4 regions of the Roseovarius sp. M141 genome follow, and region 2 is predicted to be linked to each of the others. Evidence: riboswitches for the same ligand, from Rfam matches in the RefSeq annotation. Region 2 holds a riboswitch; each other region holds the start of a gene.

Region 1 (6,317 bases), on a different contig from region 2:
CCGGACGATCCCCGCCACCTCCTGGCCAGAGGTCGCCCGGGTCATCGGCGAGTGCGCTCCGGAATGGGTCTTCCCCTCGAGAACGTCGCCGGGCACATCACCCTCGGCCTTGAAACCAGTGCTGCGAGAGCTTTGGGACATAAGCTACCGCCTGCGGCGGGCGTTCAGCGCGGCAGAAGTCGGCGCGCCGCACCAGCGACAGCGCATCTTCATCCTGGCCCACACCGATGAGCCTGCATCCCGGCACCGCCAGTTACAATCTGGCAGGCAACAGCGACCTTGACGGTGCAGCAAATGCAGCCGTTGGCCAGTTCCACAATGTTTTCCGCAGGGCAATCCTCATCCGCACAGGATGTCAAAATGTCGCCGTCGACGCCGACGGTGCCGAATTCGTTGACCAGCACAGCATGCTGACGCCCCTTTGAAATGGGTCATCAGGTGGCGGATCAGCGTAGTTTTGCCCGAGCCGAGAAAGCCGGTGATCACGGTCACGGGGATTTTGGCAAGGTCGGTCATTTGGGGGGCCTCCATCGGGGGAATACGGGCAAAGGCTTTTTTGCTTGCGGAAAAACACTGGGGCGTTCACGCCACGGCACAAGGCCATCGGCGGAGGCGGCATAAGCGGCGGCACCTGCAAGGGATTTCGACACTGTCGGCACGGCTCAGCCGTCCATAGATGTAGGTCCATTTTCCGGGCGACGACAGTGCAACAGTCGCCCCTGTGAACAGGCCGACAGGCATTCAACCGGCACGATCTGCACCCTTCCGGCGCACCTGGCTCGGTCAAGGCTGCGTGCAGCAATGCGCCGGGGCGTGGCGCATCGTCCTGTGGCACCTCGCCAGCGCGGCAAGTCATGCAGACATGCAAGGAAGCGGTCATTGGCGGGTCTCCTTTCTGGAGATCAAAAGGCGCATGGCGGGCTTCCGGTATTCGCTGACGCAACGGTCACTCCTCAACGAAAAAGCGTCGTGATGGCGGCAAAAAGCGTCCCGTCCACGGCAAGCGGGCCGTGGGTGTTGCTGTTCAGCGTGACCAAAACGATCACCTCGCCTGGTGGCAGACGTGGAAGATGCATCCATGCGCCATAAAGACGGCCCAGCTTTTCACCGTTGACATAAACATGCGCATGCCCCTCGCCCGGCACATCCACCAGGCCGACGGCCCGGCGTGAAGGTGAAGTTTCCGGCATGAACCTGAAGGTTGTAGCCCTCGATCTGGATCGCGGGGTCAGCTCAATTGCAACCTCGTGGCGCACGGAGTGCGGGGCACCTCAAGCGCAGTGGTGTGCGCGATATCTGCGCGCTGCCGCTGTGGCCCCCCCTTAGTCATGCCGCCATGCACAGCAGCATAACCGTGATCGTGCCCCATCAAAAGTGACCCCACTGCCCGCAGCAAGCGTGAAGCCTATTCCGCCACCGAACACCAGTCCGATGATGAAAAAGACCAAGCGCCCTGTTCATGCGCCAACTCTCGCTGTGTCGTGCGCCTCCTCCCGCCGCCAAAAATAACCGGCGAAGGCGCCCAGCAACACCCACGCGGCCAAACCGACGCCCGCGGCCCGCGCCGCGAAGAGGGCAGCGATTTCTGGTGGCACTGTGCCACTAAAGCTGTCCGGCTCTGGCGCGCCGATCAAATGAGGTGCTGCCAGCAAGACCACGGCCAGACCCCGAAGCGCCCAATTGCGCGCAAACGCAAGCAGCCACAGCGCCACCCCCGCCGACACGACCGTGGCAAAACCACCAGACCTGCCTCGCACCCACCTCTGCCGCCGCCACGCCCGGAACCTCGGGCGCAAGCGTAAAGGCCGGGGCAGGGTGGAATGTGACGAAGCCCGCAATGCCCCAGATCATCCCCATGCGCCCATCTATCTGCGCGCCGCGCCCCTCGGCCACTGACATCATCGCCAGCAGGAGCAAGCCATAGCCCGTATAGGTCAGCATCGTGAAGATCACGCTCAGCCCGTCACGAACCGCATCAAACCCCGGCAACACCGGATGCGCGGTGACCGGATCGGCCCCGAAATGCAACAGTTCTCCACGCTCATAAAGCTCCGCATGCAGCAAAAACAGGCTGCACGAATGCCAACTGTAGCAGACCGGCAATCAAGCCAGCTACAGCACCAGCGAACAACGCGCTGGTCAAAAATTTAGAGAACATCCGTTAGTGGCAGGGAAAGCCGGTGGCGTGACGCACATCGTGGGCGGCGTCATGCAACGCCGGAGGCCTGAACGTGGCCTGTCAGGGTAATAATCGCCAGTCCCAGAACTGCCGCGAAAAGCGCGGGCAATATATCAGCGCGCAACTTGCCATGGGATTGGCCCTGAACTTGGGTCAGTGTAGTCATTGTAGCTCTCCTTACCGTCCACCCGACGGCATCGCGTTTCAATCGTGCTTGGCAGGTCTCCTGGCTCGCGGGTCGTGGCTGTTTGCCCGCCTTCCCCACCGCACCCGTCGTCGGGTTTGGCAAGTGGCATGAGGGGCAACAGCTCACCGCTTACAGTCGCGGGGGCGGCTCCAGCTTCGGGCGGCTGCCCTTACTGAATTCCCCTGTTAGGTTCCACACATTTCTGCGCTTTTCGGAACACCAAGCCTGCTCATATAACCAGTTTGGTTTCGCATAGGCAATACGATTTTCGCTGTGTCGCGAAGCCAGACTGTTTCACAAGGAATTTCCGGTGGTAAGGTGTGCAATCTTCCCGGAAGTAAGGTGCTTCATTAGCAAAACTTGTTTGGCAAGACGCATGAGGAGATACTGATTGAAAACGAGCAGAAACACGACCGCGCGGTCATCTCGATGCTACGGCAGGCCGAAGGCGGCGTGCCGCTTGCCAACCTTCGGTCGCAAGAATTATCTCTTCATGGGGCAAAAAGGACGGCGGTAAAGTCGCAGCCATCGCCTACACGCTTATCGAAACCGCGCGCATGAACAGCGTCGACCCAGATGTTTGTCTTCACTGAGTGCTCGACCGCGTCGCAGATCACAAGATGCCCCGCCGCGACGACCTCATGCCGTGGGACTGGGCGGCGGAATAAGTGTCAACAACAGTCAGACGGGACGTGTGTGGACGCCGCCAGCTGCCGCCCTCGGGACCGCGATGCTCTCGCTCGGCGCCTGCACAGTGGTTCTGATGTTCGCCAGAGCGTCCGCCCGCCATTGATGGAGTACAGCCGAGCCGAACAGTCAGGGATGGCCGACGAGATTGAAGCGTCACCTGAGGGCGCGATGATGATCGACTGGCTGGCGGATTACGCCGTGACGCGGGACCAGGCACGGGCTTGCGGATGATCTGGACGGACAGGTCGGATATAACCCCCGTAAAGTAATATGCGGCGGGACCGCCTAGAGATAGGCCCGATTTGTTTCACAAGGTTGCGTTTTCAATCGGCCGCGGGAAATTCCACGCATCTGATAACGCCACACTGCATCATCGCACGCCATGGCCGAAGAGTACCGCGTCAGGGTCACCGGGTCATCCAGCACTGGTCAAGCCAGTCCGAAACGCTACCCGGCCAGCCGCGTGACGCACCGCGCGTGTCGGGATGGTTATCGGAAGTGAGGCGGAAGGAGATCATGGCGCGATGCTGCCACGGTTTTTTTTCGCAGGGCCGGTTGCAAATCGGTAAGCGTTATATGGCGGTAATCGGTTCCAGCAAACCGCAAGTCGCGTTTTTTTGCACGCGGTGGCCTGTCGCTGCCCGCTTATGCACGCTGGTGCGGTTTTTCTGGTCCGGTGTTGATGTGGCGTTGATGTAAACCGGACAAGCAAAAGCCCGACTGATTAGGTCGGGCTTTAAGCTTTTGATTTAGCGCTGTTATTTGGTTGCGGGAGTAGGATTTGAACCTACGACCTTCAGGTTATGAGCCGAAATATCTGCGATTCCAATAACTTAGATATTTCAGTGACTTACGCGCCAAGCCTTTGATTCCGCGCATTTTCTACTCCGACGACACCCGACATTGACCGGGTTTCACCGTCACCGACCGCGCCAAAACGGTGTATGCGGGTTGAGGTGGCGTTGAGGTGGCCGATCCCTTATCTCACTGGATCATGATCGCGAACGGCCCTGAGCTGCCATTCATCACGGTCACCATTGCTGCATATAAACGATTGACCTCCCCCCTCCCCACTGAAAAATTCCCGACTGGGGTAAGTCTGTTTCTTTGAAAGGAGGCGGATGAAGGGCTTTGAAACAGAAAAAATATCCGACCAATGCAATCAAGCGATCGTTAGTGACGAGAGTCCGTTACTAACGATCGCGAACTGCGGTTCGGACGATTGTGTGATCACGCCAACAGTGTTTGCGGAATCGGTGTAGGAACATCTATCTGTGACAGGCTGGCCAAGAGAGCCTTGGCATTAGCTAAGCGCACGGCTGTTGCCTTTTCAGGCTTACGTTGAGCCGTTTCATTCCAGGGATCATCGTAACCATCGTGGGCCAAAAAGACCGCAGTAGCGGCCAGCTCCAACTCGATCGAGTCGGCAGCAGCGGCAAGGGTTGCAAGGCTATGGCGTGGGTTGCCTTGTTCAAGTTCTTGAACATTATCAATAGTATACGTGGAATACGTCCCACCCCATGCCGTTTGATCTTGGCGCTCATTGAGGTTTCCAAACAATGCACCAAACTTTGCAGATGAAGCCAACTCTTCACTGAAAGGGCCGTAGTGCTTGTATGCAAAACGAAAGCTATCATCGAGACCCGTCGCAGTAAGCAGGTACGCAATCTTCTGTAACCGCGTCCGACCTACGATCCGACCACCTGCATCTCGAATGAGATTTGTAACTTCTTCTATCCTAATATCGGACATCAGTTGATCTCCCCTTCAACAATATCTTTTATTACCTGTAAGGCTTCAGCGTCTGATTCATCATAGTATGCGCGAGTCAGCCTATAAACACTCAAAGATTTCACTATCTCGGACCGTTGCCTGATGTCGATCAACTCGCCACCATCGGTACGCACGTTGATCTGCTCAGTATAGCCATTGCTACCACCACCTGCCTTGTAGGGCTTTCGTTCGGCCTCATCTGTGATGATACGGGGAACGACTGCCTCTTGCTTCTTTTCCCATTCTTGTAGCTTCACCACCGCCGAGGCGCAACATTTTTCAATTTTCTCTATATTTTGCAGGTCCATCGAATTGTGGGGGGTCACATCTGTGGGTAATTTCCGCCCGAATGTCATAGCATTTGAAAAGTTTCCGGTTCAGGAGACGATCTGAAAACTCCGAGAGGATTGGATCATCTGCTTCAAGTAAAAGCTGAAGTGCGCCCCAAACAGCCGTGTCGTCTAAAGCCAAGGCTGTTTCGAGGCTCTCAGGTTCCTTGGCAAACTTGATCAGTGGATGGTTCGAAGGTAATCCAGTTTTCCCCACAGCGTCATCTCCAACCAACTCGACGAGTCGAACCAGAACTTCCGCGAATAACTTCTCAGCACCTCGTGTGGTCTTATGAAAATAGATTGTCGGGTAAAGTTGGAATAACCCCAGAACATAAGATTCAGCCGCTTGTATCGCCTTCGGGCCGATTACGAAGGTCGGTACTGAACCAACAGCCATATCGTCAACGCCAGTTGTCACTTCACCAATGTCGAGATTGGCCAACAACCAAGTCAGATCAATGGCAGCATGTTCACTTCCTGTCATCATCCGATCACGCTGCATGTAATCAAGACGGTCTGCGTCAAATTGACTGGAAACAACTGAGTTGTGAAGCGTGATCTTACCTTCTTTCTTAATCATGTTAGCAACACTTGATGCGAAACCATCCATGATATCTGCATTCAGAATTTCAGCAATTTCGCCATTTCGAATAAGCTCATCGCTCATAACTTCATGATCGGCCAGCTTCAACTTCAGACGCTTTCCAACGGTTTCAAAAGCGTGGCTGAATGGGCCATGACCCACATCATGCACTATGGCAGCAGCCAAGGCGATTTTCTCACGTGACCCCCTGATCATCTGTCTTCTTCCTGACGATCTCCATAAGTTCTCTAGCCGTATGAAACACGCCGATGCTGTGAGCAAACCGCGTATGCGTTGCGCCTGGATACACAAGTTCGGAGAAGCCCAACTGCTTTTACTCTACGCAGCCGTTGAAACGGTCTGCTCTGAAGCAGCTTCCATACGACGCGCTCAAGCTCATCACGAGTATCAAACTCAATAAGATTATGGACGGGGTCTCGAACTCTTTGAATAGCCACGCTGTAAATGTTCTCTTATTGTTCTAATCGGGGATGCCTATAAAGTCAATGCTACAGCATTGTGTGATGCCTGCAAGCCCTAGTGGAAATCACGACGCGACACACAACCTCTCGA
Region 2 (8,119 bases):
TCCTCGTCCGGTACGACATCGTCGATGGGGGGCGCGTCTGCGGGCACCGCAACAGGCGCCTGAAAGTTCTCCTGATGGTAGTGGTCCATGTCGAAACCCAGACCCTGAAGCGCCTCACGCACGGCCTGCATGAACGGATCAGGCCCGCAGCAGAACACTTCGCGTTCCAGGTAATCGGGCGCCATCAGGCCCAGCATCAACTGGTTGATCTGACCGCGATACCCCGTCCAGGGGGCGTAGCGGTCGGGCGCTTCGACGACCCAGTGCAAGTCGAGGCCGGGCACGCGGCTGGCCATATGCTCCAGCCGCTGGCGAAAGATGATCTCGGAGGGGCGACGCGCGCAGCTGACGAATACGATGTCCGGCTCGGTGCCCAGATCGAACATCCATGTCGTCATCGACATCAACGGCGTAATGCCTGACCCGGCCGAGATGAACAGATATTTCTCGGCCGCAACAGTCGTATGGGTGAACAGCCCGGCAGGACCCATGACACGCAGGCGCGTGCCGGGCGTCAGATGGTCCAGCATCCAGCGGGTGCCGATGCTACCCTTCTGCGCCTTGACTGTGATCGAAATCGACCGCGGCCGCGACGGCGAGGACGAGATCGTATAGGTCCGGTGCACCGCGCCGCCCGGCACCGGCAGTTCCAGCGTCAGGAACTGGCCGGGCCGAAAGTCGAACAGCGCGCCCGATGGCGCCCGAAATGTGAATGTCGCCGTGTTCGGCATCTCGGGGATGACCGACACGCATTCCAGCGATTCGTCTTGGTGCCAGATACTGCTGGACTCGGGGGGGAGATCTTTCATCGTTCGTTTACTCCGCTACCATGGTCGCGGGGTCGTTGCGGCGCGCCATCATGTTGCAATACCAATCGACAAAACCCATGACGCCGCTTTCGTGGATCGGCGAATAGGGCCCCGGCTCGTAGGCGGGGGAATTGATGCCGTGCTGATTGTCCTCGACCACGCGGCGGTCCTCGTCATTGGTGGCGACCCAGACTTCCGTCAGGCGCTTCACGTCGTAGTCGACGCCCTCGATCGCGTCCTTGTGAACCAGCCATTTTGTCGTGACCTCTGTCGTCGTCTCTGTCAGGGGGTTGACCCGAAAAACCACGGTGTGATCAGGCAGGAAGTGATTCCAGGTGCTGGGATAATGATATTTCAGCAGCGTGCCAGCCGTGTCGTCCTGTACCCGGCCCAGAATGCGCTTACTGGCGGGCTGAAGGTCCATGGTAAAGCTCTTGGCCCCCGGCAACAGCGGCATCCGCGCCAGCCGGTACTGTATGTCCTCGGCCATGCGGAATTGCGACGGATATCCCTGCGCCTCCAGCCGGTCGAAATGAGCCTGAAGATGCGGCGGAGCCTCGCCGTCGGTGATGCCCGTTACGGTCGGATCGTCGGTGAACGACCGGCAGAGGCCCGGGTGATTGCCACCACAGTGATAACATTCGCGGTTATTTTCCCACACCAGTTTCCAGTTGCCGTTCTCGACAATGCTGGACTCATACGCGACCTTGGCATCGCTCAGATCATGCACTTCCAGATAGGGGCGGGCGAGGTCTTCGAAGGTGTCGAAATCGGGTGCCTCATCGGCAAGGCAGATATAGATCAGCCCGGCCAGATCGCGGCAATGCACGGTTTTCAGACCATGGCGCGACGGGTCGAAATCACTGCCCATTTCGCGCGCCCACAGCAGGCGGCCGTCCAGCTCGTAGGTCCACTGGTGGTAGGGGCAGACCAGCTTGGGCGCGCTGCCCTTGGCTGCCTTGCATATGATTGACCCGCGATGCCGGCAGGAATTGTGAAAGGCGCGGATGACGCCATCGGTGCCCTTGACCACGATCACGCCATAGGCGCCGATCTGCAATGTCACGTAGGCGCCCGGCTTGGGCAGCTCGCATGCGGGCACGGCGAACAGCCATTCGCGGTAGAACAGCGCGTCCATGTCAGCGGCAAAGATGCCGGGGTCGGTGTAAAAGGGCTGCTCCAGCGCGTGGCCCGGCCTGCGCCGCGCCAGAAGGGTGTCGATCGAAGGGCTCATCTGGCGGTCTCTCCTGCCGCACGTGGCGGCTGTTGGTCCGGGAAGCGGCCGACACCTTACCGGGGGGCGCCAAAACAGCTGCCAGACCCGAGACAGGCGCCCGCACCGCCACCCGCGGTTTAGCGTCTTGCAAGGCTGGTTTGCGGGCTTGATCCGTGCCGAATGGCTGGAGCGCGATACCATTGCCGGGGCATTGCCCGGTGGTCATTATCGCGCCCGGCCGCGGATCCTACCGTTGCGGGGGCAGCGCCGGTGTCTGACCGGCTTCCCAATTCTCCGGCCCTCGCGGAACGGCACCTTGCAGGCACAGCCCTACGCCGTTTGCATGCCCGAAGATCACCGGATTGCGACCTTCGGCGCTGGAAAACAGACATCGGTGCGCATGACGTAGAGGCCGCTATGTTGAAAGCACCAAACGCACGGTTTGGCCGGCCCCAGCAGGCGGCGGAAGGTCCATCCGCCCGCCCAGCCGCTCGACCGCGCTGGCCACAATAGCAAGGCCCAAACCGCTGCCGCCCTGCCGTGCGCCGGGGGGGCGATAGAAGCGCTCGGTGATTCGGCCCAGTTGCGCGGGTGCGATGCCCGGACCTTGGTCCTGGACGCTGATCGAGACGCCATCGGCGCACCGTTCTAAGCATATCCGCACGGTGCCGCCCTCGGGCGATGCGGCGATGGCGTTCTCCAGCACATTGCGCAGCGCCGCATGCACCAGATAGGGAACGGTGCGAATTGTCACACCGTCGCCTGTCACGTTGATCTGTACGCCGTGCCGCGCTGCTATCGCGCCAAGATCGCGCACCACGTCCGTGATCAGCGCATTCAGATCGGCCGGTGCCGACGTGTCGGCATGACGTTCGACCGCGGCCAGTTCCAGCAATTGACGCACCAGACGGTCGGTGCGGTCCACCGAATGTTCGATGGTTTGCAGGGCGTGGCGGCGAGTGTCCTCATCTTCTGCGATTCGGGCGATCTGCGCCTGCATGCGCAGGCCCGCCATCGGCGTTTTCAGCTCATGCGCGGCGAAGGCGACGAAATCACGTTCGGTCGCGCGCACGGCTTCGACTTCGGCAAAGAGGCGGTTCAGCGCGCGGCGAACGGGACGTATTTCGCGCGGCGCAGGGCCGACGGGGAGGGGGCTGAGATCCTGAGGGTTGCGTGCCCGCAGGCCCTGCGCCAGCCGGTCCAGAGGCTTCAGACCGCGCCCGACGCTGAGCCAGATCAGCGCGGCAAGCAGCGGCAGAACCACCGCAGCCGGTACGGCAAAACCCGTCATGACATCGCGCACCAGCCGGTCGCGCACCTCGACCGCGTCGCCAACCATGACGCGCACGCCCAGTTCGGGATTGACGGTGGCATAGACGCGCCACAGCTCGCCATCGACCATTGTTTGGGAAAAACCTGTCTGAGTAGAACTGGTCAGGCGGGCGCTGGGGGCGCCTTCGGACCGGCCCAGCAGCCCCCCCTCCAGTGACCAGATCTGGCAGGACAGCTGCCGCGAATAGCGCGTGCCATCCGGCGTGGGCAGGGAGAGCGGGCCGGGGGAGCCTGCTGTCACGTCAATCCGCCGGTCCGAGATCAGCGACGACACCATCGTCGCCGCCTCGCGCAGGCGGGCGTCCAGCACCTTTTCGACCTCGCCGCGCGTCGAATGGTCGATCCACAGGACTGCCGACAACCAAACCAGCCCGGTCGCCGCCGAGAGCAGAAGGAACAGGCGTACTTTCAGGGACATGCACGCGGTCCCCCCTCGGGTGCCAGACGGTAACCCAGGCCGCGCACCGTTTCGATATAGCCGCGTCCCAGCTTGGCCCGTAGATGGTGAATGTGCACCTCGATCGTGTTGCTTTCGACGTCCTCCTGCCAGCCATAGAGCCGGTCCTCGATCCGGGATTTCGACAGGATGTGGCCGGGCCGCTCGATCAGCGCGTGCAGCACTGCAAATTCGCGGCGCGAAAACCGGATGTCGGTGCCGTGGAATGCGCCGCTTTGCGCGGCCGGATCCAGCACCAGACCGTTCCACTGGATGACCGGTGCCGCGCGCCCCTCGCGGCGGCGCAGGATCGCGCGCAGCCGCGCCGACAGCTCGTCCAGATCGAAGGGCTTGCCAAGGTAATCGTCCGCGCCCGCATCCAGCCCGTCCACCCTGTCGCGCGTCTGGTCGCGCGCGGTCAGCAGCAGGACGGGTGTCCCTATCCCATTGGCGCGCAGGGCCTTCAGCAGGTCCAACCCCGATCCGTCAGGCAGCATGAGGTCCAGCACCACCGCTGCGAAATCCGACGTTTCCAGCGCAGCGCGGGCATCGGCCAGCGTGCGGACGGGTTCCGGCGTGAACCCCTTCAGGCGCAGCCCCACCACCAGCCCATCTGCCAGCACCGCGTCGTCTTCGACTATCAAGATCCGCATGATTGCTCCATAAGGTGCAGGTGGGGCGCCTGCCTTAAGGTTTGCTTAAGGCCGCCATCCTAACCGGGCGCCATGACAGTTCATAAAGCCATATCCCTTGCCAGTCTCATAGCCAAGCGAGCGCTGCAATGAACGGCGTCGCCCTCGGGCCGCTGGTCATGGACGCCTCGCGCCTCGCCTTTGTTACGGCGGCTATGGCTTTCCTTTTGATCGCTGATTTCCGCGGCTTTGGCGCCGCAGCAAGGGCACGGCGGCACGGCGGGTCGCGCTGGGCGTTTGCCGTTTTCGCTGCGTGGATTATCGGCGCGCGGTTAGGCTTCGTCCTAGTAAATTCGGCCAGTTTCGCGGCGCAGCCTTGGGACGCGCTCAAGCTGTGGCAGGGCGGTTTTGCGCCATGGTACGGGGCAATCGCCGCTGCCATGATGATCGTCTTTGCGGGGTTACGTCATCGCGCGGCACTCTGGCCGCTTGCGCTGGGGGCGGTTGCGGCTGCTGCTGTGTTTCTTGCGGTGAACAGCGCGTTTATCGGCCCCGCCCCGGACCTGCCCGGCGGCACGTTCGACGCGCTGCGGGGCCCCGATGTGACGCTGGAGGATATCGAGGGGCCTGTCGTTCTGAACCTTTGGGCGACATGGTGCCCGCCTTGTCGGAGCGAGATGCCGATGATGTTGGATGTCGCGGCCAAGGGCGATGAGGCGACATTCGTCTTTGCCAATCAGGGCGAGGGCGCGGCGCAGATTGGCAGGTTCCTTGCGAGCGAAGGGCTGGCGGCAGATCACATCGTACTGGATCGTCAGATGGCGCTGATGAAGACGCTCGGCGCCAAGGGGCTGCCCGCGACGTTGATTTTTGATCGAACCGGAGCATTGGTGCAGTCCCATACCGGAGAGATATCGCGCGCAGCTCTGGAGCGGGCGCTACGGCAGGTCGCGGCAGGGGCGCCGTGACGGCGCGTCTCAGAACTTGTCCACCGGTATCTTGAGATAGGAATGCCCATCCCCTTCGGCATCGGGCAAGCGACCGCCGCGCAGGTTGATCTGAAGCGCGGCCAGCATCCGGTTGGGCAGGGCCAGCGTCGCGTCGCGGTCTTGGCGCGTCTTGATGAAATCATCCTTGTCCGTGCCGGATTTCACATGCTTGTTCTGCGCTTTATGCTCGGCGATGGTCGCCTCCCACGCCGGAACGTCGCGGTCCTTGGTGCCGTAATCATGCCCGACATACAGGCGCGTGTCGTCGGGCAGGCTGAGGATGTCCTGGATCGATTGCCACAGATCATCCGCCGATCCGCCGGGAAAATCGGCGCGGCTGGTGCCGGCATCCGGCATCATCAGCGTGTCGTGGACAAAGGCGGCATCCCCGCAAACATAGGTGATCGAACCCAGCGTATGGCCCGGCGAAAGCATCACGCGCACGCCCAGATCGCCGATCCGGAAACTGTCCCCATCCTCGAACAGGTGGTCAAAATCGCGTTCCGGATCAAAAGCTTCTGGCGTGTTGTAAATGTCGCGCCAGAGGGCTGAAATCTCGCGGATCTTGGCGCCGATGGCATTGGGTATGCCCAGCCGCTCTTTCAACTGGGCCGAGGCCATCAGGTGATCGGCATGGGGGTGCGTATCGAGGATCATGGCGATGCTCAGCCCGTTTTCCTCGGCCAGTTTGAGTACCTGATCCATGCTGCGCGTGTCGGTGCCAAAGCTCTTGGGGTCGAAATTCCAGACCACATCGATCAGCGCTGCGCGTTTGGTTGTCGGGCAGGCGCAGATATACTGGATCGATCCGGTGTCAGGCTCGTAAATACCCCAGACGTCAGGGCTGTCCGGCCCGGTCGAGGGCGAGTGGCGGGTGATTGCATCATTGCTCATGGATCATGCGCTCCTTTTTGCAAGCGAAGTGGATTTCAGGCGGCGGCCCAATACGACCCCGACCAGCATCATCGGCACGAAGATCAGCGTGCCGGGCGCCGCGATGGTCAGCGCGGTCCAGGCCGGGCCGGGGCAGAAGCCGCCAATGCCCCAACCGATACCGAAAACGGCGGCGCCTGTCAGCAGCTTGCCGTCAATATCGCTGGCGGTGGGGATGTCGAATTTCGGCAGTAATAGAGGGCGCTCCTGCCGCCACGCCAGTCGAAACCCGACAAAGGCGGTCAGCGATGCACCGCCCATCACAAACGCCAGACTGGGATCCCAGACGCCGAAGATGTCAAGAAAATTCAGAACCTTGGCCGGATCGGCCATGCCCGAGATGATAAGGCCGATGCCAAAGATGAGGCCCGACAGGAAGCCGAAAAGCAGCCGGATCATACTGCCCCCCCGATGGCATGGCGCAGGACGAAAACAGTGCCTGCGGCAAAGGCCATGAACGTAATTACAGCCGCCAGAGAGCGACCCGACAGGCGCGCAAGCCCGCAGACGCCGTGCCCTGAGGTGCAGCCCGATCCCAGCGCAGTACCGGCGCCGACCAAGAGGCCCGCGATGGCCATGCCGGGCAGGTTGCCGCTGACGGTCTGCTGCGGCATCGCGCCGGTGGCAACCAGCCACAGTAGCGGCGCGGCGATCAACCCAGCGATGAAGGCGATACGCCAACCGCGATCATCGCCGGCGGCGGCGCCTGCGGTGATGCCGACGATCCCGGCGATGCGGCCAAAGAGGGCCATGACCATGACAGCCGACAGGCCGATCAGGACACCGCCCCCCAGCGAGGCCCATGGCGTGAAATCTGTTTGCGTGATTGGCAGCATTTGGTGCTTCCTTTCAGGTGTCGGTTTGTGGCTTGGGCGCGCTGGTCAGCGGGCACACGGCCGCATGTTGTGACAGGAACACGCGGCCCGTCAGGTCGTCCAGACAATGCGCACGTTTCAGACGGTCCATCACCGGACCCCTCACCTCGGACAGGTGCAAGTTCGTGCCCATTTCGGCCAGCCGCTGGTTAACCGCTTCCAGCGATTCCAGCACAGATCAGGATCTGATCGCCGACGCCGATCTTGCCGCCCAGACGCTGCTGAATATCGGGTGCGGCGCTGAGATGGTCGGCGCGAACATGTGTTTCGATTGGAGTTCGTGGCCTCGTCGAAATGGGCCGAAACGTCGGGTTCGATCGACATGTCGATGGGGTAGGTCATGCGGTTCCTTCGGGGCCGGTGTCGTCAGCGGCCGCAGGTGCGGATGCCGAAGAGGGCGTAGAGCCCGCAGAATCGCATGGCGGCGGTTGCCAGCAATACGACGCCAAGGATGACGGACAGGGCCGTTGCCCATGTGGTCTGAAAGAACGCGAATCCGCTGACAAAGGGCAGCGCGATCAGCAACAGGGCGAAAACGATACGAAAGATGCGGTCGAAGGTTCCGATATTCTTGGTCATGGCGAGATCCTCATTGATGATTTGACCTCAACATAGCTCCGTTCGCGGCCGTCCGTCTGTGACTTTGTCACGGACGCATGCGGGCCGCACTCAGCTGCGGTGTTGCGCCAGACTGGCCAGTGCGCCCGCGTCCGTCAGGGTGATCGTGCCGCGCGTTTGCGCGACCCAGCCCCGGCGCTGGAATTCCTGCAACTGCCGCGAGACGACCTCGCGCGCGCTGCCCAACTCGGCGGCCAGCTGCTGATGCGTGGCCTGCACGTCGGCGCCGCCATGGGACAGCTCTTGCAGCTTTTGTGCCAGCCGCACGTCAATGCGCTG
Region 3 (8,119 bases), 730 kb from region 2:
CCCATGATGCGCCCGTCCACCTCGGGCAGGACCACATGCATGGCAAGGTCCGCAGGCGACAGGCCCCTTTCGGCCTCCGCCCACGCCTTGCGCGTGGAGGTGGCCAGCGCGATCTGGAATACCGGCACATCTGCGGCATCGAGCGGGGACGTGCCGCCCTCGCCCTTGCCGGAAAAGGCGGTGGCGTTGACGATGGCCGCAGGGGCCAGATGCGCCACCTGACGGCGCAACCAGCCCGCCGCCTCGGATGCCTTCAGCGACGGCGCAAAGAGCGCGATCACATCAAAGCCGCGCGCCCGAAAGGCGGCGAACAGCGCCGTGATCGGCGCAAGGTCGGCGGCAACCAGATAGGAGCGATAAAAGACGATCAGGATGCGCGGCGCGTCTGTCAAAGCGGGCGCAGACCCCAGTGCGAAAACCGGGCAGCACGCGCCCTGCTCGGGCATCCACGCCCCCACCTGCGGCAGCGATTTCGCGCCGCGTACCGGACCAGCATAAAGCCCCGCCGCCAGCGACATCTGCGCCAGCGCCGCCTGCGCCGCTATGGCGCCGCCAGTATCGCACAAATGTGCCAGCCGCCGCAGCGTGGATTTCGGCAAGGTCGACAACGCGTCCAGCCGCGCATCAGGCCGCCCATCGGCGGGCAGCACAGCCAGCGCGATACCTTTTTGCTGCGCCAGGGCGCGGATCTGTTGCAGACCGTAGGGCCAATAAGGCACGCCGCCGATCAGGCGGATCAGAATGCCCTTTGCCCCGCTCAGCGTTTGCTCGACATAGGTATCGACCGACAAGGGATGCTTGAGCGCCACGATATTGGCCAGCCGGAGCGTGGGCAGCCGCCCCTCGGGACCGCCGCCGCGATGCCAGCCCTCCGCAAAAGCACCAAGGTCGGAATCCGACAGCGACAGCACCACCAGATCTGCGGCGTCCTGCCCCAGATCGGTGGGTGTCTCGGTCTCTTCCAGCCCGTGGCTTTCGCGGAAAACAACATGCATGGCGTTACTCGGCTGCTTGGGCGCGCGCGGTGCCCAGTGCGGCGTGGATCACGCCTGCGTCGATATTGTCATGCTCGGCAATGACCACCAGCCGCCCGGCGCGCGCCTCGCCCGGTGCCCACGGGCGGTCGAACTGGTGACGCACCCGCGCGCCGACAGCCTGCACCAACAGGCGCATCGGCTTGCCTGTGACGGCGGCATAGCCCTTGATCCGCAGGATGTTGTGATCGTTGGCCAGCCCCTCGATGGCGCGGACCAGATCGGTGGGGTCGGTGACTTCGGGGATGTCCACGACGATGCTTTCGAAATCGTCATGCTCGTGATCGTCGGCGCCGTCGTGATGCGACGGGCGCGCGTCTATATCGTCCTCGGCGGCGGCCTCCAGCCCCAGAATGACACGCGGATCTATCATGCCCTCGGCCACTTCGATCACGGGGATCGGGCGCGGCGCTTCGGCGGCGATGATCGCCTTGGCGCGGGCCACGCCCTCTGGGCCGGCAAGGTCGGGCTTGGTCAGAAGGATGATATCGGCGCAGGAAATCTGATCCTCGAACACCTCCGACAGGGGCGTTTCGTGGTCGATGCTGTCGTCAGCTGCGCGCTGCGCGTCCACGGCCGCCACGTTCGGCGCGAAACGGCCCGCAGCGACCGCCTCGGCATCGGCCAGCGCGATCACGCCGTCGACGGTGATCTTGGAACGGATTTCGGGCCAATCAAACGCCTTGAGCAGCGGTTTGGGCAGGGCCAGCCCCGAGGTTTCGATCAGGATATGATCGGGGCGCGGATCCAGCGCCATCAGCGCCTCGATCGTGGGGATGAAATCATCGGCAACGGTGCAGCAGATGCAGCCATTCGCCAGTTCCATGATGTTCTCGGCAGGGCAATCGGGGATCGCGCAGGATTTCAGAATGTCGCCGTCGACGCCGACATCCCCGAATTCGTTGACGATCACGGCCAGGCGTCTGCCGCCCGAATTCTGCATCAACTGGCGCACCAGCGTGGTCTTGCCCGAGCCGAGAAAGCCGGTGATGACGGTGACGGGCAGTTTTGCAAGATCAGACATTCGAGGTCTCCAGTGGGGGAAGTCGGGCGACGCAGTTGCGCTTGAAATGTTCGGGGCGTTCGCGCCACGGGATCAAACCGTCGGCGGTGGCGTGATAGCGGGCGGCGCCGTCAAGGATCATGGCCGGGTCCGCCACCTCATCGACATTTGCGAAAACATAGGCCCAACGCGCCCCGCCGCGCAGCGCAACGGTGCAACCGTGATTGCAGTTCTGCAAACAATCGACCGGCGTCACGCGCACGCCCTCGGGCAGCACCATAGCGCCCAGCGCGTCAAACAGCGCCTGCCCCGGCCAACGATCATCGGACGGAAGCTCGCGGCCACGCCGACATTTGACGCAAACCAGCAATTCTGTAGGATTTGGCGGCGTTTCTGCCTGATCTTTCATGGATCTCGGCCCCATATGTCATGGGACGCGGGCAAGGGTGGCGAGGACACTCCAGATGCCGGAGTCGCCCCGACACCGGAAGCACCCCGTCCGGTTTCGTCGTCATGTGTCTGGCAGGTCTCCCGGCTTGCGGATTCAGGGCTGGTGGCCCTGCGGTCGATCTGCCTTCCCGGCATATGCCAGTGGCGCTGATCGGCCTTTCCGCTCACGGTCGCGGGGGCGGCTGCGCTTGACCGCGACGCATCGCGATTGCACATTCCCTTTTCACCTGCCGAGGCAGGCACCAACACACCCGCAGCTTTCGCCGAATCCCGACAGCCTGTCAAGCTGAAGCCCCCCGACCTAGCCGAACGCGCTGGCCCATCTGGCGACCGGCGAAATCTGGCCGAAGGCGCCGCGCGGTGGCAGTGCGGATGCGCGCACGCACGATATCCCCTGCGCAAGAATACCAAGTCTGGCTGCCACGCTGAAAACCATCTAAACGGGATCCAAGATCTGACAAGGAAGAGCCGAATGCAGAAAATCACGCTGCCCGAAAGACCGCATTGGCGCGACCATGCCCGCGAAGTCGGCTTTACCTTTGCCGATATGCACGGCGAACCCTACTGGGACGAAACCTCGGCCTATGCCTTTTCTCTGGATCAGATCGAGACCGATCTTGAGGATCCCGCAACCGAGCTTCATGCGATGTCCCGCGAGGCGGTGGCCAATATCGTCGCTGACGAGGCGCTCATGGACCGCCTTGCCATTCCCGAAAAACATCGCGACCTGATCGCCGAAAGCTGGCGGCGCGGCGATCCTGAAATCTATGGCCGTTTTGATTTTGCCTATGACGGCAAAGGCCCGGCCAAGCTGCTGGAATATAACGCCGATACCCCAACCTCGCTGTATGAAAGCGCCGCGTTTCAGTGGCAATGGCTGGAGGATCAGCTCGCCGCTGGCGTGCTGCCCGAGGGATCGGATCAATTCAACGGCATTCACGAGGCGCTTGTCGCGCGGTTCGGCGCGGTGTTTGAACCCGGAAGCGATCTGCATTTCACCGCCGTCGGCGGCAATCCCGAAGATTACGGCACAGTCGAGGCGATGGGCTGGGCCGCGCGCGAGGCAGGGCTTGGGGCACATTACTGTGATCTGGACAAGATCGCGCTCAGCGAGGACGGCCAGTTTCTGGATGACGAAGATCGCGTCATGGGGGTGCTGTTCAAGCTCTACCCTTGGGAAGACCTCTTGCGCGATGAGTATGCCGATCACATCGCCGGATCGCGCTGCCTGTTTCTGGAACCGGCATGGAAGGCGCTTTTGTCCAACAAGGGGCTTTTGCCGGTGCTTTGGCAAATGTTCGAAGGCCACCCCAATCTGCTTCCTGCGTTTTTCGAGCAGGACATCGGCGACGCCATCGCAGGTCAGGGTACGGCCTGCGCAAATGTAGCCGATGCTTTTGACCGCGCCGGGGCGCAGCTTGTGGCGGGCCATGTGTCCAAACCGATCCTGTCGCGCGAAGGCGCCTCGGTTACGATCGTCAAATCAGGCGAGATCGTGGAGCAAGCCCAGAACACCGAATACGCCCAGCATCCCCGGATCATTCAGGCCTATTCCCCCCTGCCCCAGTTTGATGGCTTTCGTCCGGTAATTGGGGCATGGATCGTGGGCGAGGCTTGCGCCGGGATCGGTATTCGCGAAGACCGCTCGCGCATCACGCAGGATCTATCGCGGTTCAAGCCGCACTATATTACCGGATGAACCCACCCGCTGCTTTTCGCCCTCTCTATCCAAAAGGTAAGATTGTCATGACCAAACGCTCCAACCGTGTCGCCATCACGATCCTCGGCGCTGCCGCCTTCACGCTGGCCGGGTGCCGCGAAGAACAGGTGGACGCCGCAGCCTTCCCGGATCTGCAAAGCTGCACCAGCGAGGCAACGAATGGCGGGCTGTTTTCCGTTCAGGATTGCGAGGCGGCCTTTGCCGACGCCCAGACGCTGCATGTCGAAGCGGCCCCCCGTTACGACAGCGTCGAGGTGTGCGAAGAACAGCACGGCGTCGGCGCCTGTAGCACCGAACAGGCCGCAACGCCGGGCGGCTCGGGCAGCATCTTCATGCCCCTTCTGGCGGGGTATCTGATCGGCAATATGCTGAGTGGGCGTTCGGGAATGTCAGCTGGGCAGCCGCTGTATAAAACCGCGGACGGGCGGTTCACGAATGCCGCGCGCTCCAGCGCATATTCCGGTAACAAGGGCGCTGCCAAACTCAGTACGTCGCAATTCACCCGCCCGGCATCGACCGTCGGCAAGGCCCCGATGAACCGGGCCGCCGCAACTTCGCGCGGTGGTTTCGGCAAGGCCGGTGGCGGGCGCACGGGCTTTGGCGGTTAAGCAATGAGGTCGTCGCCCGGCAGAACGTCGTCGCACCATCATGGGATCATGGGCGTTCAGCTGGCGCGCTATCCGGTCTGCCGTGGCAGTTGCCCCTGAGGCGTGTATTGATCCACCGCGCCGGGCAGGTCGCGAGAGAGACGTTCCAGCAATTCCTCGCGTGACAGACCGGTATGCTCGGTCAGCTCTGCGAGAGTGTCGGAGCCGATCGCCTGTTCAAGATCGCGGGGGGCAACGTTTCTGTTCGGCCCCGTACCCATCCAGGACTCCACGGTCTCGGACTGGCCGCTCTGTCCAAAGCGTTCGGACAGTTCTGCCAGCGCACCTCCGAGAAGGCCGTCACTGCCTGCGTCGCCAAAGAATTTGCCCAGCAGACCTTCAAGGCCCGATGGGGGTTCCGGACTGCGCTCTGTCGCGCCGCCGGGCGCGTCGGCGAGACGTTCGCCGCCAGCGCCACCTCCACGGTTCGCGAGCATCTGCGATATCTTGTCACGGTTCTGGTAGCCCGCCACGGCCAGAAGGCCAAGGAGCGCGGTCATAGAGGGAAAGCCGCCTCGTGCCATGATGAATCCTTTCTGTGGGTTGTGAATTTTCCAGGTTCGTCAGGAGTCGCGGCTGCGCAAGAAAGCACCCCAGACCAGCAGCACGATCACCGCGCCGACAATGGCGCCGATAAATCCCGCGCCCTCACCTGCACTGTACCATCCCACGGCCTGACCCAACCAAGTCGCGACGAAAGCCCCCACAATGCCGAGAATGGTGGTCAAAATGAAACCGGAGGGTTCATTGCCTCCCGGAGTGATAAACTTTGCGATGATGCCGGCGACAAAGCCGATGATGATGGTCCAGATAATTCCCATTGGGATCTCCTTGATTGCGCGGACTGCGGGGCGACCGCAGGGTGGCGCCCCCTGCGGTCAACATGCAAATCAAACATTCGCGTATGCAGCTATAGTGCCCGTTCGCTACAGCCTAACGACGCAAACAAGGCGCTGGTTCCGCGCATCCGTCGTATAAGTTTACGGGGGGGCATCATGCGGCGCGGGCGCGAGGATGCGGCGTTGATCCGGTATGCTGTCTGCCTGCACCAACAGTTACCGTACCTTGCGACGCCACATATCCAGATAGCATTTCTTGGGCTGGCACTGTAGTTGGCGGGCAAAGATGCCGGTGTCATGCGTGATGACAGGGGGCCGGAATGGAGTGTTCATGCTGCCGGACATCAGTTGACTAACCGCACTCCTTGACCGCTGCGACGCGCCGGGACACTTTTCATCACCGCCAACCAACTTAGATTGACTGTCATGCCCTACGAATGGTCCCTTCCCGCCTCTGATCAGGGCGCTCAACGGCTGGATTTGTGGCCCCATCAGTCACTGCCGCGGCGCGGCTTTGCGTGGTTCATGCTGGCAACGTCGGTGATGATCTCGATCCCGCTGTTTGCGCTGCTCGGCACGGCCGTGCTGTGGGGGCTTTTGCCATTTCTGGCAGGGACCGTTGTCCTTTTATGGTGGGCGCTGGAGCACAGCTATCGCGCAGGCAGACTGCACGAGGCGCTGATCATAGACGATTGCGAAGTGCATCTGACACGGACGAGCCCGCAGGGCGATGTGAAGACCTGGGATTGCAACTGCTATTGGGCGCAGGCGCAGATCTATCCATCGGGTGGGCCGGTGGCGCATTACATCACCCTGCGCGGCGCAGGCCGCGAGGTGGAGCTGGGCGCGTTTCTGTCCGAGGACGAGCGCAAGACCTTGTATGGAGAGTTGCGCGGCGCTCTTGGTCGCGCGCGCGCCAAGTGCTGACCGGAACGATACGGGTCGGCGGTGGATTTTTGAGTATTTTCAGAACGATGAAAGCCGGGCAATAGGCAGCCGACAGTCAGCAGCGCTTTAGCAAAGACGGTCCTTGATACGGGGACCGACGGCGCCGAAATCCATCTGGCCGGCGTATTTCGCCTTGAGCGTACCCATGATCTTGCCCATGTCGCGAATCGACGTCGCGCCGGTTTCCGCGACGGCCTGTTCGATGGCGGCGTCGACTTCGGCCTCCTTTAATTGACGGGGCAGGAATTCGGCGATGATGGCGACCTCGGCCTCTTCGCGCTCGGCCAGATCGATGCGGCCGCCCTCCTCGTAGGCGCGCACGGATTCCCGTCGCTGCTTGGTCATCTTGCCCAGAATGGCGAGAACGTCATCGTCGTTCAGCGCGACTTCGCCGCCCTTGGCGCGCTCGGCGATTTCCTGATCCTTGATGGCGGCGTTGATCAGCCGCAGGGTTGCCAGACGCGGGGCATCCCGGTCACGCATGGCCTGTTTCAGGGCCGCATCGACCCGTTCGCGCAATGTCGTATCCATGTCCATCCTCACAGTCGTGACCCCGGCCGATGATCCGGCCCCTGTCACAACCTTCGATCCCTATACAAATGGGGCGTCGCTGGCAACCAAGGGTAGCCGGATGCCCCCGCGTCATGTGCGACTACCCTGACGGCGCCTGACACTTGACCGTTCCCGCGCGCAGGTCGAGGTCAATTTGCGCTTCAACTTATACTCGAAACGCTTTAGGTTCGCGCAGATTTTGCCCCCACCTTCCAGATATCCCGTCATTCCAGATCACCGGAGAGCCGCCATGCCCCATGCGCCCCAGCCCCGCCCCACCGCCTGCCTTGCGCTGGCCGATGGCACGTTGCTTTATGGACGCGGTTTCGGCGCCACCGGTGAAGTCGTGGCAGAGCTCTGCTTTAACACCGCGATGACCGGCTATCAGGAAATCATGACCGACCCCAGCTATGCGGGCCAGGTCGTGACGTTTACCTTTCCCCATATCGGCAACACCGGCACCTGCCCCGAGGATGACGAAACCGCAGACCCCGTCGCCGCCGGCATGGTCGTCAAGTGGGACCCGACCGAGCCCAGCAACTGGCGCAGCACCCAGCGGTTACAGGATTGGCTGGCCCAGCGCGGGCGCATCGCGATTGGGGGCGTCGACACGCGGCGCCTGACCCGCGCAATTCGCCAGCAGGGTGCACCGCACGTTGCGCTGGCGCATGATCCGGACGGCAATTTCGACACCGATGCGTTGATCGCCAGGGCGCGCGGGTTCGCCGGGCTGAAGGGGCTGGATCTGGCCAAGGACGTCACCTGCGCGCAATCCTACCGCTGGGACGAAATGCGCTGGGCCTGGCCGGATGGGTATCCGCGCCAGACCGATGCCAAGTACAAGGTCGTCGCCATCGACTACGGCGCCAAGCGCAATATCCTGCGCTGCCTCGCCTCGGCGGGCTGTGACATCACCGTTTTGCCCG
Region 4 (8,119 bases), 950 kb from region 2:
GCGCCGCTCGCATCAGTGTCGTCTTGCCCGCACCATTGGGACCGATCAGGCCAACAAATTCACCGGGCGCAATGTCCAGCGTAACGCCCGAAATCACCGGGCGCCCGCGCAATATGACGCCCAACTCCGACAGCGACAGCAGGCTCATATCCCGTCCCTCCGCGTCTTGTAGATCAGGTGCAGGAAGACCGGCGCGCCGACCAGTGCAGTCAGCACGCCCAGTTTCAAATCCTGCGTCGGCAGGATGATCCGCACGGCGATGTCGGCAACCAGCAGCATCACCGCGCCCCCCAGCGCCGACGCCCACAGCAGACGCGAGGGCCGCGCGCCAACAAAGGGCCGCAGGATATGCGGCACCACCAGCCCGACAAAGCCGATGGCCCCGGCAACCGCCGTGGACGCCCCAACGACGCAAGCCGTGCCCAGCACCAGAACGATTCGCATCCGGGGCAGGTTTACCCCCATGGCGCCCGCCGCATCCTCGCCCAGCGTCAGCGCGTCAAGGCCCCTGCCCAACGTGCCGATCAACACCCAGCCTACCGCCATCAGCGGCGCCGCCAGCCAGACATGCGTCATCGAACGATCCGCCAGCGACCCCATCATCCAGAACACGATCTCATTTGCGGCAAAGGGATTCGGCGACAGGTTCAGCACGAGCGACGTCAGCGCGCCGGCCAGCGCCGAAATCGCGATCCCCGCCAGGATCAGCGTCAGCGATCCACCACGTGGCCCGGCCAACCCCATGACCAGCGCGACACCGGCCAGTGCCCCGCCAAGCGCCGCCAGAGGCAGGCCCAGCGACCACATCGCCGCCGCGCCTGTATGGATCGCCAGCACCGCCCCAAGCGCGGAAGAGCCCGACACCCCGATCAGCCCCGGCTCGGCCAGCGGATTGCGCAGATAGCCCTGCATCGCCGCCCCGGCAAGCCCAAGGCTGGCGCCGATCATCAGCGCAAGGATGGCGCGCGGCAGGCGAATCTGGCGCATGACCATCGCCACAGGCCCGTCGCCCCCCTGCCAGAGCGCGACCAGACTATCACCCACCGGCAGGCCCGCAGGGCCGACCAGCAGCGATGCGGAGAACAGTGCCGCGGCCAGCAGTGCAAGGGCGATCATCACACGGTTCATTTGTCTGCCTCCACGCCGGTTTTCAAATCAGCCACTGCCTTGCGGCGGGCGGCGGCCATGTCGGCAATCGCGCGCAGTACGAAGGGGGTGCCACAGACCCAGTCCTGATCGCTCATCACAGCGCGGGCGGCCTGCCCGCTTAGCATTTCGACGACGGGGTGGTCCATGATCTCCTCTGCCCGCGAGCCGCGCGGATAGCGCCGCGCGGTGATGACAAGGTCGGGCTGAAGCATCGCCAGCATTTCCAGAGGCAGCTTGCCATAGCCATAGCCCTCTTCGCCCGGCGCGTTCCGCAGCCCGGCAGCGGCTAGAATCTCACCCGACAGGGTTTTGTCGCCAGACGTGTATCCGTTGGCCGAATACATCGCAGCGCGCGGCGCGTCCGGGCCGGGTGCAAGCCCACCGTCCAGATCCGCCCGCAGATGTGCAAGATCGGCGTCGAACTGCGCGATCATCGCGCGCGCCGCCGCCTCGCGGCCCAGCGCCGCGCCCATCTGCCGGATACGCGCGCGCACCTCGTCCAGCGAACGGACAATGCCGAACTGTACCACGTCGATTTCCAACCGTCGCAGCAGCGCCACCGTATCGCGGCTGGTGTATTCGCCCGCCACGACCAGATCGGGCCGCATGCCGTGCACCTCTTCGGCGCGGCTGGCGTTGATGGGATACTGCGCAGCCTCGGCAGCCATGGACGAAACGCGCGGATCCAGCGCAATGCGGCTGACCGATATCAATTGGCCGGGGGCGGCCAGCAGCATTGCCAACTGGTCGGTGCACAGGTTGATCGACACGACCCGCTGCGGCGCCGCCGACAGCGGCACCGAAAACAGCACCGCCGCGCCCGCCAATACGGCGCGCGCAGCGATCCGGCTTATACGATCAGAAGCTCGCACGAAGCCCAACGTAGGCCGCGCGACCCGGTTGGTTGTAGCCGCCCGCCGTCTCGTAATCCTCGTCAAAGAGGTTCTCGACACGCAGGTACAGCGCGGCGTCGTCCGTGACGTCATAGGAGACTCCGGCGCCGACCAAAGTGTAGTCGCCGACCTTGTGACCCGCAGGGGCGAATGCGCTAGGCACCACATCGGCGACATGGCGCAGGTCCACATAGCCGGAGAACCGATCGGTGAAATCGTTCGACAGACCCAGCGTGACGTCATGCTTGGGCGTGCGCTCCAGGCGCGCGCCGTCGTTCTTGGCGTCAGTGTATGTATAGGCGCCAAACAGGGTCAGGCCGGACGTCAGGGCATATTCACCCGACAGCTCGATGCCCTTGGACGTCGTCGTGCCCGGCACCTGACTGTAACAGCCGGGGAACATGTTGCCGCAAGCGGTGGAGTTCGGATCGTAGTCGATCAGATCATCAATGTCGGTGTAAAACAATGTCGCCTTGACGTAACCGACCGCGCCAAAGGTTTTCTCGACGCCCAACTCATAGCTGCTGCTCTCCTCAGGCTGGAGCGAGGCGACACCGTATGGTCCGAACCTCTCGTACAGCGACGGCGCGCGATAGCCGGTGCCATAGACGGCGCGGAATGCCAGATCCTCGATCGGGCGCCAGACTGCCGCAAGCCTACCGGTCGTCTGGCCGCCAAAGCTTGAATCGTCGTCATGTCGCAGGGCGGCAGATATATCGATGTTGTCCGCCGGGCTGAACAGCAGCTCGCCATTGACGGCAGTGTCATCCTCGGACCCACGCGACGCGCCCGAGGTGAATTTTTCCTCCGTATACTCGGCGCCAAAGTTCAAAATCGCGCGCGCGCTCAGTTCGGCACTGCCCAAGTAGGACACATTCTGACGCTCGCCCGTGAAAGTGGTGGTAAATCCGCCCGGATCGTCGCGGTCGACCTCGAAATAGCTATAGCTTAGCGTGTGGGTGATTGCGCCGGTTTCAAGCGTCGCAAAAAACCGCGCGCCCTTTTCGGTGAAATAGTTGATGCCGGTCGCATCATCGGAAAATCTGCTGCGGTCGATATCCAGCGTGCTGTCACGGTAATGCAGGGCAGCACCAATGGTGAACGCGGCGGTCACGTTATATTCGGCGGTCAGATCTATGGTTGTCTGCTCGAACCCGTCATCTTCGGTGTTGAAGCTCTGAGAAGAAAACCCATCAGTTTTGACCCGACCATAGCTAAGCGCGACAAACCCGCGCTCTGATCTATAGCCCACGCTGAGCGCGCCGGAATAGGTATTATACGTACCCGCCTCGACATTGGCCTGGCCGGAAAACCCAAGATCTTCGGGTACATATGTCAAGATATTCACAACACCGGCTATCGCCTCGGAGCCGTAGAGCGCCGATTGCGACCCCTTCAGCACCTCGATACGCTGAACGCCTGACGAGGTGTACCCGCCGAAATTGAACTGATTCTGGGTGCTCGCCGGATCAGCCACGTCGATGCCGTTGATCCGAACGCCCACATAGCGCGCGGGCAGTCCGCGGATCTGGATGCCGCCCCTGGCACCAAGCCCACCGTCCGAGGTGGAACTGACACCCGGCAAACGGTCCAGCCGGTTGATGACCGAGATGTCATTCTTGCCTACCTGATCCCCCTCAAGCACCTCAACAGTGGCGCCGGTGCGGCCCAGTTCTACGGGGGTGAGGCTGGACGATAGCACGATGGTGCCCAGATCATAGGTCTGTTGCGCTGCGGCGGCGGCGGCGATCAGCGCGCCGGTAAAGCTCAGGCCCGTGGCGGTCAGGACGGTGGAAGTGAGAAAAGAGCGTTTCATATATGTCTCCGGGCCGCCGGAATACGGCGATGCAGGTCGTAAGAGTTGCATGCGGAATGACACGACGGCCCCTCCGCAGGCGGCGAAATGCCACCACACCGGAAGACTCCGTTGTCCACGACGCGCCCCGCGTCCGGACAGGGTGAGCACTTCGGCAGGTCTCCTGACTTGCGGGTCAACGCTTGGCCGGGCCTTCCCGCCGCTTCGTGCGGCAGTGACATGTGTCCGGCTTCGCTTACCGCCTACAGTTGCGGGGGCAGTCACGACATTGGCGCCGGGGCGCCGCATCGTAGTTCCCTATTATCCAGACGTATGACAGCCGGGACCGAAGTAGCGCGGGTGTAACCTAGTGCAATGCTGCGGGGAAGGGGAAAACCGGGCGCCGGAACTCATCGTTTGAGGGCGCCTTTGATGCAAAGCCGACACCGACCGGCGCGGCGTGGCAGGGCGAGTCGGGGATGGTGGGTGATGAGGGGCTCGAACCCCCGACATTTTCGGTGTAAACGAAACGCTCTACCAACTGAGCTAATCACCCGCGCGACCCCTCTAGCGTCAAGCGCTGCGTCTGGCAAGGGTGGTTTGACATCTGCGCCCGGCAAAGTGCGGTCTGTATCGGCATTGCGTGCCGTGACCCCCTTGATCCGTAGAACAAACGCCGCTTACCTCTAGTCAGGCGCATCCAGCCGCGTCTCGCGCCCTTGGCTAAGATGATAGATACAGCCCTGCCCGTTATCCTGCGCGCCCATGTCGCCCGGCTCCAGCCCTTTGGTCAAGCCGCGCAGCACCTGCCCCCACAGGCCATGGGCAACCACGATGCCAGGCCCGGCAAGGCTGTCGGCAAAGCCCTGAACGCGGGCGATCAATTGTTCCAGCGTTTCGCCCTGCGGGGCGGATGTATAGGTCAGCAGATCATTGTCGCGCTGCGGCAGGTCGGCCTTCTGCCGACCCTCCCACGCGCCTGCGCCGATCTCGGCCAGACGCGGGTCAATGATGACGGGATGCCCTGCCAGCGCGATCGCCGCCGTCTGACGGGCCCGGCCCAGTGGCGAGACGTAGATGCCACCACGCCCTGCCGCTACTTCGCCGAGCGCGTCGCCAACCAGACCTGCCTGCATCTGCGCTTGCAGCCTACCCATGGCTGTCAGCGGAGAATCCAGCCGCCCCTGAATGCGGCCGGCCGCATTCCATTCGGTTTGCCCATGCCGCAGGAACCACAGATCCGGCCAGTCATGGCGCAGCGATACACTCATACTTCAAGCACCTGAAACGAATGGAAAATGGTGGGTGATAAGGGACTTGAACCCCTGACATCTTCGATGTGAACGAAGCGCTCTACCACTGAGCTAATCACCCTTTCGCCGGTTTTTAGCGTCACTCGGCGTCGTCTGCAACCGCTTCTTTTCCGCGCTTCTTCGCCTGATCCTTGCCCCCTTGCGGATGCACCGCCGCTGCCGGACGGACGAGCGCGTCATCGCCTGCCCCGGGCGCATTCGGCTGGCGGATATTGGCGACGATCACGCGCGCCTTGCCGGTGTCCTTCATGCGCTTGCGCTTGATCTTGCCCATGGGTTGCAGGTTCAAATCGCGCCCCTCGCCCAGCGCTTCGCCCAGGACGGCCAGCATCGCCTCGACAACGGGTTTGGCATATTTCTTGGGCACATCCGACCGCTCGACAACCGTGGCGATCAATTCCTGCTTTTTAAGGGGGACGGTGCCGTCATCCGCAACTTCAAACTGTTGCGCGCGGCCCGATTTGGGCGTCGCCGGGGCTGCGTCCGCTAGTGGGCGACGGGTGGCCGACGTCTGGGGCGGCACTGCGCTGGCGCGGGCGGGTTTTGTGCCCTTGGGCTTTGGTTTGCTGACTGTTGGTTTGCGGCTTACCATGACGGCGAACTCCTGAATTTTTCCCACTTGGCAACAGATTAGACGCCTGCCGTGGAATACGCCAGTAGCCTGATGGGCAGCCGCCCCCGTCAACGCGGCCTTCAGCGGCCCTTGAACAGCCCACCAAGGATACCACGCACAATGCGCCGTCCGGTCGTGCCCTTTAGCTCGCGCAGGACCGCATTGCCGACGGCTTTGCCCAGCTCGTTGCCGATGCCTCCCCGGCGCGGCTGCGCGGTCGAGCGGCCGACGCGGGCACCAGTGTAGCGGCGCCCGGCATTGAAGTCCCGCTGGGCGGACGATTGCTCCTGCGCGGCCTCTTCGGCCTCGGCCGCGTCGTGGGCGGCAGATTCGGCGCGGGCCTTGAGTATCTCATAGGCGGATTCGCGATCGATCAGCGTCTCGTATTTCCCCACCACCGGCGAGGCCTGCATCGCGGCGCGGCGCGCGGTCTCATCGATCGGCCCCAGTTTCGACGATGGCGGGCGGATCAGCGTGCGTTCGACGATGCCGGGCACGCCCTTGTCCTCCAGCATGGATGTCACGGCCTCGCCAACGCCGACATCGCGAATGGCATCGATGGTGCTGAACCGGTCATTCGGGCGGTAGGTCTCTGCTGCGCGGCTCAGCGCCTTTTGATCGCGCGCGGTGAAGGCACGCAGCGCGTGCTGTACCCGGTTGCCCAACTGGCCCAGAATATCCTCGGGCACGTCATCGGGGTTCTGGGTGATGAAATAGACGCCAACCCCTTTGGAGCGGATCAGGCGCGCGACCTGCTCGACCTTGTCGACCAGCGCCTTGGGGGCGTCGTCGAACAGCAGATGCGCCTCGTCAAAGAAGAACACCAGCTTGGGCTTGTCGGGATCGCCAATTTCGGGAAGCGTCTCGAACAGTTCGGACAACAACCACAACAGGAAGGTCGCATAAAGGCGCGGCGATCCCATCAGCTTGTCTGCCGCCAGAATGTTGATCCGCCCGCGCCCATCCGCGCCGATATGCATGAGATCCGCCAGATCCAGTGCAGGCTCGCCGAACAGCTGCGTGCCACCCTGATTTTCCAGCACCATCAGCTGACGCTGGATCGCACCGACCGACTGCACCGACACGTTGCCATAGCGCAGCGACAGCGCGGCGCGGTTTTCGCCCACCCAGACAAGCAACGCCTGTAAATCCTTGAGGTCGAGCAGCGGCATCCCCTCTTCGTCCGCGACGCGAAAGGCGATGTTCATGATCCCCTCCTGCGCCTCGCTCAGTTCCATCAGACGGCTCAGCAGCAGCGGCCCCATTTCGGCCAGCGTAGTGCGCACCGGGTGGCCTTGTGCGCCGAAAAGATCCCAGAACGTGACGGGAAAGGCAGCGTAGCTGTAATCCTTCAGCCCAATTGTGGCCGCCCGATTGGTGAACGCCTCGTGCAATTTGAAATCAGCGCTGCCCGCCTTGGCAAGGCCCGACAGATCGCCCTTCACGTCCGACAGAAAGACCGGCACGCCCGCGTTTGAAAACCCCTCGGCCAGGATCTGGAGCGTTACCGTCTTGCCGGTGCCAGTGGCGCCCGCGATCAGCCCGTGCCGGTTGGCGTATTTCAGGCTGAGGGTCTGCCCCTGTGAATAGTCCGGCCCGCCGCCGCCGATGAAAATGCCGTTGCCCAAAATGCCGCCCCCGATTGTGCCGATGCTGCTGCGTGCCACGCGACCATACATTCTTAACCTCTTCGTGCCACTATCAAATTCAGCCCGGTGCTGCATGTCCTTCCGGCGCCGGGGTGACTTCCTTCCTGTCAGTGTGGCCGCGCCTTCGGGTGCGGCCATTTTCACATCGAATTTGCGTTCATTTTGACTGTTGACGATGATTCATTGCTGCCGTAGCGTCGGCCTCAATTATTAAGTCGGCCAAGTCCGGCGGGGAGACGCGAAAGGGGGCCGCAAGGCCCCTTTTCTACGTCCGATCCCATATGTTGGCGGGTGCCTGGGCCACGCGGAATTCCGCCATGCGCCGTGGCTGGATTTGCGATTTGATCCTGACAGTTGCGGCGCGGCATGTTAGGTCGCCTTGTAACCTACAATGACGACGGGGAAATCATGCAAAACTCACTTTCCATTCTGTCCTTGGCAGCAGCGCTTGGCTTGGCCGGCGCGGCCTTCGCACAAGACACTGCCACGGGCGATGCTGCGGCCGCCGAGGGTGCTGCCGCCGCGACCGAAGAGACGGCGCCCGACACCGGTGCTGCGGATGCGGCTGGCACGGACGCAACCGGCACGGATGCAGCCGCTGCGCCTGCCGACGCGCCGACAGACACTCCGGCAGATGCGCCTGCCACCGAGGGCGAGGCCTTTGCGACCGGAACCGAAGTCGCTGAAAAAGAACCTCCCGTCTACAT

What was found. Region 2 has a riboswitch for cobalamin ahead of FGD77_RS11805 (aromatic ring-hydroxylating dioxygenase subunit alpha). Riboswitches for the same ligand answer to the same signal wherever they lie in the genome.
Region 1: another riboswitch for cobalamin. It lies ahead of FGD77_RS22035 (CbtB domain-containing protein); the one in region 2 lies ahead of FGD77_RS11805 (aromatic ring-hydroxylating dioxygenase subunit alpha).
Region 3: another riboswitch for cobalamin. It lies ahead of FGD77_RS08370 (DUF1636 domain-containing protein); the one in region 2 lies ahead of FGD77_RS11805 (aromatic ring-hydroxylating dioxygenase subunit alpha).
Region 4: another riboswitch for cobalamin. It lies ahead of FGD77_RS16370 (TonB-dependent siderophore receptor); the one in region 2 lies ahead of FGD77_RS11805 (aromatic ring-hydroxylating dioxygenase subunit alpha).

What each region holds. Positions count from the first base shown of each region.
Region 1 is NZ_VCNH01000009.1:238-6,554, forward strand. Features, by position in the region: partial or broken gene FGD77_RS22010 (GTP-binding protein) at 282-516, opposite strand; gene FGD77_RS22565 (hypothetical protein) at 954-1,190, opposite strand; gene FGD77_RS22025 (CbtA family protein) at 1,458-1,712, opposite strand; gene FGD77_RS22030 (CbtA family protein) at 1,603-2,064, opposite strand; partial or broken gene FGD77_RS22035 (CbtB domain-containing protein) at 2,162-2,345, opposite strand; cobalamin riboswitch at 2,378-2,605, opposite strand; partial or broken gene FGD77_RS22040 (transposase domain-containing protein) at 2,839-3,034, shown strand; gene FGD77_RS22045 (hypothetical protein) at 4,287-4,808, opposite strand; gene FGD77_RS22050 (hypothetical protein) at 4,808-5,137, opposite strand; gene FGD77_RS22055 (HD domain-containing protein) at 5,109-5,960, opposite strand.
Region 2 is NZ_VCNH01000008.1:1,594,417-1,602,535, forward strand. Features, by position in the region: gene FGD77_RS11800 (hybrid-cluster NAD(P)-dependent oxidoreductase) at 1-809, opposite strand, end outside; gene FGD77_RS11805 (aromatic ring-hydroxylating dioxygenase subunit alpha) at 817-2,043, opposite strand; cobalamin riboswitch at 2,159-2,359, opposite strand; gene FGD77_RS11810 (ATP-binding protein) at 2,441-3,775, opposite strand; gene FGD77_RS11815 (response regulator) at 3,766-4,446, opposite strand; gene FGD77_RS11820 (TlpA disulfide reductase family protein) at 4,575-5,393, shown strand; gene FGD77_RS11825 (MBL fold metallo-hydrolase) at 5,403-6,308, opposite strand; gene FGD77_RS11830 (DUF6691 family protein) at 6,312-6,743, opposite strand; gene FGD77_RS11835 (YeeE/YedE family protein) at 6,743-7,183, opposite strand; partial or broken gene FGD77_RS11840 (sodium-independent anion transporter) at 7,197-7,400, opposite strand; partial or broken gene FGD77_RS11845 (MBL fold metallo-hydrolase) at 7,399-7,564, opposite strand; gene FGD77_RS11850 (DUF2892 domain-containing protein) at 7,589-7,801, opposite strand; gene FGD77_RS11855 (Crp/Fnr family transcriptional regulator) at 7,892-8,119, opposite strand, start outside.
Region 3 is NZ_VCNH01000008.1:867,003-875,121, reverse strand. Features, by position in the region: gene cobN (cobaltochelatase subunit CobN) at 1-995, opposite strand, end outside; gene cobW (cobalamin biosynthesis protein CobW) at 1,000-2,058, opposite strand; gene FGD77_RS08370 (DUF1636 domain-containing protein) at 2,051-2,446, opposite strand; cobalamin riboswitch at 2,541-2,749, opposite strand; gene FGD77_RS08365 (glutathionylspermidine synthase family protein) at 2,960-4,186, shown strand; gene FGD77_RS08360 (DUF1190 domain-containing protein) at 4,234-4,815, shown strand; gene FGD77_RS08355 (YidB family protein) at 4,884-5,378, opposite strand; gene FGD77_RS08350 (GlsB/YeaQ/YmgE family stress response membrane protein) at 5,418-5,675, opposite strand; gene FGD77_RS08345 (DUF2244 domain-containing protein) at 6,120-6,620, shown strand; gene FGD77_RS08340 (GatB/YqeY domain-containing protein) at 6,708-7,172, opposite strand; gene FGD77_RS08335 (hypothetical protein) at 7,171-7,302, shown strand; gene carA (glutamine-hydrolyzing carbamoyl-phosphate synthase small subunit) at 7,444-8,119, shown strand, end outside.
Region 4 is NZ_VCNH01000008.1:2,543,442-2,551,560, forward strand. Features, by position in the region: gene FGD77_RS16355 (ABC transporter ATP-binding protein) at 1-148, opposite strand, end outside; gene FGD77_RS16360 (iron ABC transporter permease) at 145-1,128, opposite strand; gene FGD77_RS16365 (ABC transporter substrate-binding protein) at 1,125-2,021, opposite strand; gene FGD77_RS16370 (TonB-dependent siderophore receptor) at 2,008-3,858, opposite strand; cobalamin riboswitch at 3,994-4,203, opposite strand; tRNA gene FGD77_RS16375 (tRNA-Val) at 4,318-4,393, opposite strand; gene FGD77_RS16380 (histidine phosphatase family protein) at 4,524-5,108, opposite strand; tRNA gene FGD77_RS16385 (tRNA-Val) at 5,137-5,211, opposite strand; gene FGD77_RS16390 (HU family DNA-binding protein) at 5,230-5,742, opposite strand; gene FGD77_RS16395 (helicase HerA-like domain-containing protein) at 5,844-7,391, opposite strand; gene FGD77_RS16400 (invasion associated locus B family protein) at 7,821-8,119, shown strand, end outside.